DNA from 3 places in the Paenibacillus sp. LS-5 genome. Region 1 is predicted to be linked to each of the others. Evidence: predicted binding sites of a transcription regulator. Region 1 holds the regulator's gene; each other region holds the start of a gene.
What was found. The regulator Rex, encoded in region 1, represses fermentation and respiration genes when NADH is low (regulators of the CRP and FNR family bind a similar motif). The targets are predictions, from matches to a motif close to TTGTGAAATATTTCACAA.

Region 1 (4,266 bases):
TATTTGTGTCTGCGAAAGTTTGAACAAAGAATAAACAAAAAGGACTTTACAAGTCCGAGGGAAGAAGCGCTTACTGCGGCACAAATGATTGTGTGGCTGACGCAGACCCAGTCGGGTGATGATGAGGAGCTGAATCTGAACGGCAGAGGCGGTGATTTCTGGGAGACTGTGGCCAGTGATACGGACTCATGCCTTGGACGATCCTGCCCCTGGTTCCGCAAATGCTATTACCACCGGGCTAAGCACGAAGCCGGGATTGCGGATGTCGTAGTGACCAATCATTCCAAGCTATTTGCTGACGTCAAAGCGGGGCATCAGCTGCTTCCAGCTTATGAGCACCTTGTTATTGATGAGGCCCATCATCTGGAGGATATTGCAGGTAAACACCTGGGCATGCAGATGAAATACTTTACCGTAGCCCATACGCTTACACGTCTCTATAAGGACAGCCGGAGCGGCCAATTGCCGGCTCTGCGTCAAACACTGCAGTCTTCAGGCAGTGAGCAGGCGGCGGAATGGAGCGGGGTGATCGACAGAATCTACCCGGATTTGCTTACGGTTAAGGAATCGTGGGACACGCTTAGCGACAAACTGTTTGCCCTGCTTCCAGAACGTAGTGATGCCGCAGCCGGGGAGGCCGGACAACTGGTAGCACGTTTGCTGCCAGGCAAGAAGCCCAAGGATTGGGAAGAGCTGGCTGCGCTTGAGAACACTCTACATCTAAGTCTTAGTGAAATTATCCGCAAGGGCGATAAGATGCTAAGTGAAATGCGTGAATCGGAGAGCCAATCGTCATCGGACAGTCTGGTGACGGATATCGGAGGGTTGTTCAAGGATTTAGCCTCCATACGGGAGCAAGTGCGGTTCTTCATGAACCTGAACGACGAGAATATTGTCTACTGGATGGAAGGCAGCGGTAACTATCGCGGGAAGTCGCTGCAGCTCTATGCGGTGCCAGTCGATGTCAGCGCCCAGCTTAAGGAGCTCTTTTTTGATAAAAAGAAAAGCATAGTCCTTACCTCAGCTACTTTGTCCGTTGATAAGTCCTTTCAATTTATGATTGACAATCTGGGACTTAGTGAATCCGCAGAACAAGGAAGGCTGATGACAGCTCTGCTCTCGTCGCCGTTTAAATACCGTGAACAGGCTCTTCTGGTCATCCCGCGTGATTTCCCCAGTGTCAAAGGCAGCGTGGGCGATGCCCGTTTTGTCGATAAGCTGGTGCACTCATTGGCTGAGGCAGCTGTGGCAACACGGGGGCGGATGCTTGTACTTTTCACTTCTTATAAAATGCTGCGCCAGGTCTATGATCCTCTGAAGGAGGCACTCCTCTCTGAGGATATCACTGTACTGGGGCAGGGAGTGGAAGGGGGCAGCCGGAGCAAGCTGATCCGGCGTTTTCAGGATAGTGCAGCTTCTGTGCTCCTTGGAACCAGCAGCTTCTGGGAAGGTGTGGATATTCCCGGGGAGGCTTTAACCTGCCTTGCCATTGTCAGATTGCCTTTTCAGCCGCCGAACCATCCGCTTGCGGAGGCTAAGGCTGAACTGCTTCAGGCTCAGAAAAAGAACCCGTTTATGAAGTTGTCAGTCCCCCAGGCCGTTATTCGTTTCAAGCAGGGTTTCGGACGTCTGGTGCGTACTGCGCAAGATCGGGGTATTGTTATTGTATACGATACAAGGGTTATTGAATCTTATTATGGAAAGTACTTTCTCTATTCGCTGCCTGGACCCAAGATGGAACATATGCTGACAGATCAGATGGTTCCGCGAATTGCGGAATGGCTGGAAGACGGCAGTGTATCTTAACCTGCAATCATTTCTATTATAGTCAAAGAACAACAAAACTCCGTTTTCTTGGCGTCCGGTTCTGCTGTGACGCCGGGGAATGGACTAAGCTCACAAAACTTGGTTTATGCTTACGAAGTAAGTTTTGTACGAAGTAATATTATGATGCAATGCTCACAAAACTTGGTTTATGCTTACGAAGTAAGTTTTGTACGAAGTAATATTATGATGCAATGCTCACAAAACTTTTAGGAGGAGAAAATATGAAATCGGATAAAATATCGGAGGCCGTGGTACGCAGACTTCCAGTGTATCTGCGCTTCCTGAACGATCTCCTGAAGCGTGAAATCTCCACCGTATCTTCCCAGGAACTGGGACAAAAGCTTGAACTGAATCCAGCCCAAATCCGCAAGGATCTGGCTTATTTCGGGGATTTCGGCAGAAAGGGTATCGGTTATGATGTCTCATACCTCATTGAGAAAATCCGCCATATCCTGAAGCTTGACCAACAGATCAACGTGGCGCTGGTGGGGGCAGGTAATCTTGGTCACGCTCTCTCTAATTACAATGCCTACTTGAAGGACACCATGAAAATCACTGCTGTATTTGATTCCTATGCTCCCAAGGTGGGGCAGCAGATTAACTCACTTACCGTGCAGCCCATGGAAGAATTGGGAAGCACAATCCGTAAGCAGGGCATCCGTATTGGAATTATTACGGTACCGGATAGCGAAGCGCAGAACGTTGCCGATATTCTGGTCGATTCAGGCATTGAGGCCATTCTTAATTTTGCACCGGTGATCTTGAAGACCCCGTCTAATATCAGGGTTCATGCCGCTGATTTTACTACTGATTTGCAGAGTCTCGCCTATTATTTGCATGATGGAAAGGACGAAGTGGAAGATGCACAGCAATAAGATTGTAATTGTAAACGGCCGATTTCTGGTTCCGGGTACTGAGACACCAGTACTAAGCGGCTATATGACTATAGAAAAGGATATCATCACATACATAGGAGAAGCCAAACCTGTCATTGAAGAAGGTACGCAGACTATTGACGGAAGCCGCCTGCTGTTCATGCCGGGGCTGGTCAATACCCATGGTCATACAGCAATGTCGCTCCTTCGCGGATACGGTGACGACATGGTCCTTCAGAATTGGCTGCAGGAGAAAATGTGGCCAATGGAAGAAAAGTTCACCGGAGACGATGTTTTTTGGGGAACCTCATTGTCTGTACTGGAAATGCTGAAGGGCGGCACAACCACCTTCCTGGACATGTATGATCATATGGACAGGGTTGCCGAGGTTTCAGAACAATCGGGCATGCGTGCTGTACTTATGCGCGGGGTTATCGGACTTTGTCCGGAGGATGTGCAGAACCATAAACTGGCAGAAGCGATAGCCTTTGCCCGCAATTGGCATGGCAAGGCGGATGGAAGAATCACGACAATGATATCCCCGCATGCCCCTTACACTTGTCCTCCTGAATTTTTCGTAAAGTTTGTTCAGGCTGCCCATGATCTGGACCTGCCTATGCATACGCACATGTCGGAAACCCGGCGGGAAGTTGAACAGAATGCGGCGGATTACGGCTTGCGTCCTGTTGCACATCTGGAGAAGCTGGGGATGTTCACCCGCCCGTCGCTTGTGGCTCACGGAGTTCATTTGAATGATGAAGAAATAGAGATTTTAGCCCGCTACAACGTAGGGGTATCGCATAATCCTGGCAGTAACTTGAAGCTCGCAAGCGGGGTAGCACGGGTACCGGAGCTGCTGCGGGCGGGAGTCAAGGTATCGCTGGGCACGGACGGTGCTGCAAGCAACAACAACCTGGATATGTTCGAGGAGATGCGCCTGGCTGCTCTGATCCACAAAGGTGTGAGCGGAGATCCGACAGCTGTACCGGCACCGGAAGCATTGCTGATGGCGACCGAATATGGTGCACAGTCCATATTCCTTGGCAATACAGGACGGCTGGCTCCAGGGATGAAGGCAGACTTCATAGCTCTAAATATCGACCAGCCCCACTTCCTTCCGCATACGGATTTGCTTTCCCATGCCGTCTATTCGGCAAGTGCCAACGATGTAGAACATGTATGGGTGGACGGCAAGCAAGTGGTGAAGAATGGTCAATGCCTGACCTTGGATGAGGAGCTTATCCGCCGCAAGGCGCAGGAGACCTTCGAGGGCCTGCTGAAACGGTAAATGAACAGGATCAATGACGCATCCAGAAGAAAGGGAGCTGCACTTTGAAGAAAAGAAGAAAATGGCTTCTGCTGGGGATCCTCCTGGTTCTGCTCCTTCTGTTCGGACTAAGCCAGTTCTATGCTTACGTGATGAAAGACCAGTGGAACGAACGCAGTGCAGCCAGAGAGGTTGCTGAAGCAAGGGCAGGGCTGACCAAGGTAACCAAAGCACAGAAGTCCGTCTGGGACGAAAATTCGATATACTGGGTGCTCACAGGACGTAATGCAGCTGGAA
Region 2 (4,266 bases), on a different contig from region 1:
GGTATTAATACGATCGCCCAAATCGGTGATTCCTCGAAGCTTCGGCTGGGAGAGACCGTTATTGCTATCGGCAATCCCCTGGGACTTGGAGATACACTGACCTCTGGGATCGTCAGCTATACAGAGCGGACCATTCCGGTATCCCTGAACCAGGATGGTGTGTATGACTGGGAACAGGAAGTTATTCAGACAGATGCCGCCATCAACGAGGGTAACAGCGGCGGGGCGCTGGTGGATCTGGATGGAAAGGTGATCGGTATCAACACGATGAAGATCTCTGACACAGGCGTGGAGGGACTCGGCTTCGCGATTCCGGCCAACCATGTGATGGAAACAGCCGATGAACTCGCATCCAAAGGTAAAATTGCCCGTTCGTACTTAGGTGTATATTCAGTGGATCTCAACAATCCTTATGTGCCTCTGGCAGAAGACCAGCGTAAGCAGCTGAACCTGCCCACCAGCGTGACGGATGGGGTTGTTGTTCTGGATGCGGTTGGACCTGCGAAAGATGCGGGCCTGCAGTTCAATGATGTGATTACGAAGTTCGACGATCAAGCCATTACATCCACGTTGTCACTGCGGAAGTATCTGTACGATCATACCAAGATCGGAGATGACCTCAAAATCACCTTTTACCGCAATGGAGCTATGAAGCAAGTTACCGTAAAACTTCTTGAGAAGCCGGAGGAATAAAAGTCTTAGGGGCAGTATATAATATAGAGGCAGTCACATGAGGAGCGATGCCACCCTGAAAATTATTAATAATTTTTGGGTGGCAGCCGTTTCTAAGCTTGAAAAATGGGGTAAAGGATAGAGCAGGGGTTATAAAATATATAACTTAACCTAACTGGTAGCCCTTACATTGGAAAGTTAGCCTAATTAGTGAAAATAAGGAGAAATTCGGATGTGATAGCTTGCCTTTGTTATAAAGGTGTGGTAACATAAAATTATTCATACAAATGATACCTAATTTTCGTATTGAAAAGGGTTGTCACATGAATTACAGCCTTTCTCAATGTGTGAATTTTTTCTTTGTTTGAAGATAAAAAGAACATATTAATTTAAATTTGTGGAGGTAACACACATGCAAACAGGTACAGTTAAATGGTTCAACGCAGAAAAAGGATTCGGTTTCATCGAAGTTGAAGGCGGAAGCGACGTATTCGTTCACTTCAGCGCAATCACTGGCGACGGCTTCAAAACTTTGGACGAAGGCCAACGCGTTGAATTCAACGTTGTTCAAGGCAACCGTGGACCACAAGCCGAAAACGTTGTAAAACTGTAATAATAGAAGGTCCGTCCCCGCTTGTGAAAGTTGGGACGGTCTTTTTTTCAAATATAAGGAATTATATGCTTCATGCAATATCGGTCCCTTATATTACTCGTGAAACGGTTGCCGTCCTTAACATCAAGGACGGCAATGTCGTTTCTACTTGTCTGGATTCTCAACTTGTGACATAAAGGAAGGGAGGAACGGCAATGAACTACCGGAAGAAGCCTTTGGAGGAAGTACCGGAAGAAAATACCGCAATTTGGGCCTGTACCAATGATGGATGTAATGGATGGATGAGGGATAATTTCGCATTTGAACATGCGCCTTCTTGCCGTCTCTGTCACTCCCCTATGGAGCGCAGTATGAAGATGCTGCCGCAGCTGCTCAATTCCAATGGCGATTTGAAATCGCTGAAGAAGGGTATTTCCATTACCTAACCAATGCCTTTATGAGTCAAGCTTCTATAGAATAATGAACACATTCAAGACGGTGAAACCGTCTTATTTTTTTTGCTTTCCAAACGTAATATTGTGATATTTGTCACAAATTTATTGAATTTTAAGCCCAAACAGGGTGTATAATGTGATTATTATCACACTTAACCCTTTGAATTTTTGACAAAATAGACATATCGAATGGGGAGAAGGAAGGGGAGAAATATGGATACAGTGATGCTGTCGCGATTACAATTTGCGTCGACGACAATTTTTCATTATTTCTTTGTACCAGTGTCAATTGGACTCGCGCTTTTAATTGCAATCATGGAGACGATGTATGTAAGAAAAGGAAATGATGAGTACAAAAGGATGGCCCAGTTCTGGGGAAAGCTTTTCCTGATTAACTTCGCTGTGGGCGTAGTAACAGGAATTCTGCAGGAATTTCAGTTCGGAATGAACTGGTCGGACTATTCGCGTTTTGTCGGTGATGTATTTGGAGCTCCACTCGCGATTGAAGCGCTGCTAGCTTTCTTTCTGGAGTCTACGTTTATTGGAATCTGGATTTTTGGCTGGGATAAAGTATCCAAACGTGTTCACCTGCTCTCGATTTGGCTGGTAGCGCTTGGAACTATGTTCTCGGCTTTCTGGATTCTGCTGGCTAACTCATTCATGCAGCATCCGGTAGGATTTGCTGTTAATAATGGACGGGCTGAGATGAATGACATTTGGGCATTAATTACCAATGGACAATTGCTGGTCGAGTTCCCTCATACGGTTCTTGCCGCGTACGCGACAGGCGCCTTCCTGGTTACGGGAATTAGTGCATATAAATTGCTGAAGAAGCAGGATGTTTCCTTTTTCCGCAAATCTTTTGAAATTGCTGCGATTGTCGGCATTATTTCATCGTTCGGTGTAGCCATTGCGGGACATGCCCAGGCGCAGTATCTGGTAGATACCCAGCCCATGAAGATGGCCGCTTCCGAGGGACTATGGGATGACAGTGGAGACCCTGCTGCATGGACGGTTTTTGCAACGATTGATCCAGAGAATAAAATAAGCTCTCATGAAGTGAAAATCCCATATATGCTGAGTTTTCTCTCCTACAGTAAGTTTTCGGGATCTGTTAAAGGGATGAATACACTACAGGCTGAATATGAACAGACCTATGGTCCTGGGGACTATATTCCACCGGTTCGCACAACCTTCTGGAGCTTCCGGATCATGGTTGCTGCAGGCTCGCTTATGATTCTGCTGGGAGTATACGCCGTCTACCTGATGTGGCGCAAGAAGATGGAACGCCCGAACACCTGGTTCATGCGTTTTATGCTCTGGGGGCTGCTGCTTCCGCCAATTGCTAATACTTCGGGCTGGATTATGACCGAGATGGGGCGTCAGCCATGGACGGTATTTGGGTTAATGACTACAGAGGATAGTGTATCCCCTAATATTACGAGCGGACAGGTGTTGTTCTCGGTAATTTCTTTTACAGCCATCTACGCCATTCTTGGTTTGGTACTGGTTGGCTTGTTCATCAAGGTGATCAAAAAAGGCCCTTACGCCATGGATAACGATCACGGCGAATCCCATGATCCGTATAACAAGGAGGGATCCCATGCTTTCTCTTAATGAATTATGGTTTGTGTTGATTGCTGTGCTGTTTGTCGGCTTCTTCTTCCTGGAGGGATTTGACTTCGGTGTAGGGATGGAAACCCAGATATTAGCGAAGAATGATACGGAGCGCCGGGTACTGATTAACTCAATCGGACCGTTCTGGGATGCGAATGAAGTGTGGCTGATTACTGGCGCAGGCGCCATGTTCGCCGCCTTCCCGCACTGGTATGCAACACTATTCAGTGGATTCTACATTCCGTTCGTGTTCGCGCTGCTGGCGCTGATTGCCCGTGGTGTCGCCTTTGAATTCAGAGGTAAACGGGACTCGCTGGCTTGGAAAAGAACATGGGATGTCTGCATTTTCTTCGGAAGCTTCTTGCCACCATTCCTGCTTGCCGTAGTGTTCGCCAGCTTCATTAAGGGGCTGCCGATCGACGGGGATATGCAGATGTATGCCGGATTCTTCGATATTGTAAATGGTTATACTGTAGTAGCTGGAATTACTGTAGTACTGCTGTGCCTGGTGCATGGACTGATGTTCACTACGCTTCGCACGGTAGGTGATCTGCAGGAACGGGCCCGTAAGATGGCACAAAAGCTGCTGTTCCCGCTGGCTGCGCTGTTGCTCGCTTTTGTGGTCATGACTTATTACATGACAGATATATTCGAGAAACGCGGAGCACTGCTGTTTGTAATTGTAATCTTGGGTATTGCTGCTTATGTGCTGTCCGGCTATTTCATGAGCAAGAAGAAAGATGGCCTAGCCTTCGGAATGACAGGTGCAGTGATGGCCTTATCGGTAATCTCTATCTTTGTTGGATTGTTCCCGCGGGTTATGATCAGTTCACTGGATCAAGCTTTTAATCTGACGATCACGAATGCTGCTTCTGGCCATTATTCCTTGAAAGTAATGACGATTGTGGCGCTGTCGCTGCTTCCGTTCGT
Region 3 (4,266 bases), on a different contig from region 1:
TGTCCAATCCCGCTATTTTTTCTTCACAATGTAATCAACGAATCCTTGTCTGATTTTTTGACCTTCAAAGATTCTTTCTAATACCCTGCTTTCTTTATACAATATTTCCATGTTCTCAAAATACACATCTGGTTCATCTTCTTCATAATAAGAATGGATTACAAGATGATCATCTTCCATCTGCTCATATTGATGCTCACCTAATGCTCCACCTGTCCCGCAACGAAAATCTTTTGTGGTAAGAAAGTTTGCAAAAAGCAGGCCCTTTGGCTTTAGAACGCGTATCATTTCATTCATAGATTTCACAACATCTGTCTTCATCATATGAAATACGGAATTGTAAGAATATACAAAGCTGAATGATTCGTCATCAAACTTTAATTGTCTCATATCTCCTTGCTCAATATTCAAATGCTGACTTTTCCTGATTGCATATTGATTAGCTTCTTCTAATTGCTTCGTATTAAATTCTATCCCATGTGTTAAGTATCCATAATCTGAAAATAAGCTGAGAGGCGGACAATCTCCGCCTGCACCACAATCTAATACTGTCTTATCCATAGTAGTGTCATTACAGTACATTACAAATCTATATAATGGTATTTGCTTAAATATTTCATTCATTGTATCTTCCCCTTCATAGCTTATTCAACTTCACCTTGGCGGCAGGCAGAGCTTCCTGAAGCTCCTTGCCTTTAGGTTTCAGTCCCCGATTCACCCAGCATAAGGCAGCTTCCAACTATTTACTATGTAAATTTTCACCATTATCCAATCCTGTTCCACAGCAAAAAAAACCTCCAAACCCACCCGTTCCTTATATAGCATAAGGAACGGGATCGGCTTGAAGGTCATCAAAGACTTTCAATAAAGTCATAAAAAGAATATTAGTATGCCAGGCTGAACAATCCCTTAATGTGAGACAAATAACGGATATTGCTCGCTTCCTTCATAAGGGTTGCAGGCAAGCCTTTGAGCGGAGTATTGCTGGCGCCAATAATCGCCACTCCGTCTTTGCGTCCCAGGCTGGCTAGGGTACCTGAGTTGATCGGGCTGAACGTTTCAGATGCGGAGTTATTCAGGTAAGCATACAGATTGTAGCCGATCAGCTCGCCCATCTGCCAGGCGATTTGTGCGGTCGGCGGATATGGACGTCCATCTGCTGCGAACACAACGGCGCTGTCCCCTGCCACAAAAACATCCGGATGTGAGGTCGATTGAAGGAAGTCATTGACTGTGGCACGGCCGCGGTTCACTTCAAGACCGGATTCCCCAACAAGAGGGTTGCCCTGAACTCCACCGGTCCACACAAAGGTATTGGCTACAATCTGCTGTCCATCCTTCAGATCAATCACATTACCCGCCACATTGGTTACAGGAAGACCCGTCAGGAAGGATACGCCACGAGCAGTCAGACTTGTTACCGCACGTTCAATCAAATGATCCGGCAATACCGGAAGGATTTTGGGTCCGGCTTCTACCAGCATCAGCTTGATATCGTGAGGATTTACCCCATACCGTTTGGTCAGCTTCGGCAGCACATCAGCAATCTCGCCCACTAGCTCGACACCGGTCAGCCCGCCGCCTCCAATCAGAATTGCCGCATCGGCAGGATTCTTCGTTTTGGAGTATTCACGAATACGGTCTTCAATATGGGAATGAATTTTGATCGCGTCAGCAGCGGATTTCAGCACCATGCTGTACTCTTCCAGCCCTGGGATGCCGAAATATGCAGTAGTGCTGCCAAGTGCAACAACAAGCGCGTCATAGGTGAGTGCTGTACCATCAGACAGCTGCACCTGCTTGTTATCGACGGAGAATGACTTCACCTTGGCTATTTTAAGATCAATGTCTTTTCCGGCAAAAAGCTTGGTGAGCGGCATGGCTACAGCTTGTTCCGATGCACTCCCTGCAGCCAGACGATGGAGCTCGGTAATAATCTGGTGTGTCGGATACTGATTGACAACTGTAATTTTGGCTTCTGCCTTACTCATATATTTACGCACGTTAATAGCACTCAGGAGACCGCCATAGCCTGCACCGAGAATCACGATATGTTTTGACATAATAATTTTCCTCCGTCCTTATTGATGTGGATTACGTTCGCCGCTGACCTGCAGATAAGCATTCATGAAACGAAGCATTTTTTGCATCTGCGGATCTTTAATCATACGCATCATACCGAACAGGCTGATCGTTTCACTGCTCTCATTGGCACGATCCTTGGCCTCGATCACAGTAGCTGCCATCGTTTTTACCGTATCTACTACCGGCTCAGCAAGCTCTTTGATAGCACCCACTGTATCATTCTTCAGCACATCATCGGATGCAACAGCCTGCACAAAATCAAGCGACTTGGATAAAGCACCAATCAGCTGCGTAATCTGGGGAAGCTGCTCCACCAGTGTGGTTAAGGACTCCTGCACCTCAGGCTTCAAGAGCTGATCCATAAGTTCTTCATTAATTTTTGATTGCGTAATGGTTTCTGACATAATGAGCGCTCCTTTACATTAGCTTTATTTCATATAGAAATGGGACGAAATGATACAACTCATAATCAATGTGATTATTATAACATTCCTCATGTAATAAATGTCACAATCTTTTTGCCGGAATAGCCCCATTTTGTGATTAAAATCACTTCTATTCTTCGGATTTCGATAATTCCCTCTATTTCATAAAAAAATTTAGTACCGTATTACATTTAGTCATTGACGAAGGGAAAATACCATGGTATGTTTAGTAAGTAACAAATAGTAAGTATATTTATTAATATTAGCTATTTATAATTATTAACTACTACATACACAATGGAGGAATGAACATGGGCACTTTTTCAGAATTGGTTCAAGCACGCAGATCAGCAAACAACTTCGTAGAGGGCATCAAGATTTCTAAGAGTGAACTGGAGGAAATGTTCTCGCTGGCCCGTCTAGCCCCTTCAGCCTATAATCTGCAGCACGCCCATTATAAAGTAGTCGCTGATGAAGACTTGAAAGAAAAAGTCCGCGAAGCCGCCTATGGCCAGTACAAAATCCATACAGCATCCGCCGTCATCGTTGTACTCGGAGACAAGAATGCGTATCTGCAGGCACCGGAAATTTATAGCGGCCTAAAAATGCTGGGAGCGATGAGCGAGGAAGAATATGACGGAACCATCGAAGCCATCAATGGCTCCTACATTGGAAATGATGCTTTTCAGCGCGATGAAGCGATCCGCAATGCCTCCCTGTCAGCGATGCAGTTCATGCTGATCGCCAAGGATAAGGGCTGGGATACCTGCCCGATGATTGGTTTTGATCCTGAAGCCCTCAAGGCGACTCTGAATTTACCGGATCATATGGTGCCGGTCATGATGATTACCATCGGCAAAGACAATAAGCACAAGATCAGACCCCGCGGCTACCGTAAGCCGGTTAATGAGTTCGTTGAGTTTTTTGAGTAAACAAGACGTACCCAAAAAGAGCCATCCGGGCAACCCGGATGGCTCTTTTTGCTTAAACATAACACTGCGGCAATCCCCAAGCTCTACACTCTGCGGAAGCGCCACAGGACACTTTGAAAATCACCGTGTAACGCAGGCAGCGGCAATCCCGCATACATCAGATGGTCGCCCCCATATACGCCTCCGCCTTCCAGCCATTCATAATCTGCAGCCGGATCAAGACCCTTAAGACGCAAGTGGTATAGCTTATCATTGGGCTCAGCCAAGGTGCGGACATAGACGACCACAGCTTCCGACTGATCCTCCGCCGCAATCAGCCACGCCGTCTCATTCCCTTCAAAAGGACTACGAAGCCGGTACTGCTCTCCAAACTGGACAAGCGTACGCAGTTCTTTGTAGAGCGCCACCTGAGCTTTTACCGCTGCTTTTTCTTCCTCTGTGAACTTCGTCAAATCCAGCTCATAGCCGAAATTACCCGACATGGCCACATGTCCACGGAGTTCGAGGGATGTGTTACGCTGCACCTGATGGTTCGGAACCGCCGACACATGGCTGCCCATGGCGCTCAGCGGATAGACGATACTTGTGCCGTACTGGATTTTGAGCCGGCTGATGGCATCGGTGTTGTCACTCGTCCAGGTCTGAGGCATATAAAAGAGCATTCCGGGATCAAAGCGTCCCCCGCCTCCGGAGCAGCTCTCGAACAGCACATTCGGGAATTCCGAAGTGATCCGCTCAAGCACACCATATAGACCAAGCATATAACGGTGTGCCGTTTCTCTTTGTCTCTCCGGTGGCAGCTGTGCAGATCCGATCTCTGTCAT

Region 2: AC0MA3_RS07480 (cytochrome ubiquinol oxidase subunit I) is a predicted target of Rex. The motif match lies at 1,802-1,819, and genes of this name have one in related genera.
Region 3: AC0MA3_RS23655 (helical membrane plugin domain-containing protein) is a predicted target of Rex. The motif match lies at 2,581-2,598, and genes of this name have one in related genera.

What each region holds. Positions count from the first base shown of each region.
Region 1 is NZ_JBWAVA010000013.1:153,241-157,506, forward strand. Features, by position in the region: gene dinG (ATP-dependent DNA helicase DinG) at 1-1,806, shown strand, start outside; gene AC0MA3_RS18880 (redox-sensing transcriptional repressor Rex) at 2,049-2,702, shown strand; gene AC0MA3_RS18885 (amidohydrolase) at 2,689-3,990, shown strand; gene AC0MA3_RS18890 (cell wall elongation regulator TseB-like domain-containing protein) at 4,035-4,266, shown strand, end outside.
Region 2 is NZ_JBWAVA010000003.1:431,395-435,660, reverse strand. Features, by position in the region: gene AC0MA3_RS07495 (S1C family serine protease) at 1-693, shown strand, start outside; gene AC0MA3_RS07490 (cold-shock protein) at 1,085-1,285, shown strand; gene AC0MA3_RS07485 (cold-shock protein) at 1,480-1,710, shown strand; gene AC0MA3_RS07480 (cytochrome ubiquinol oxidase subunit I) at 1,933-3,336, shown strand; gene cydB (cytochrome d ubiquinol oxidase subunit II) at 3,323-4,266, shown strand, end outside.
Region 3 is NZ_JBWAVA010000022.1:40,508-44,773, forward strand. Features, by position in the region: gene AC0MA3_RS23645 (class I SAM-dependent methyltransferase) at 13-624, opposite strand; gene AC0MA3_RS23650 (NAD(P)/FAD-dependent oxidoreductase) at 885-2,063, opposite strand; gene AC0MA3_RS23655 (helical membrane plugin domain-containing protein) at 2,082-2,489, opposite strand; gene AC0MA3_RS23660 (nitroreductase family protein) at 2,822-3,442, shown strand; gene AC0MA3_RS23665 (alpha-galactosidase) at 3,526-4,266, opposite strand, start outside.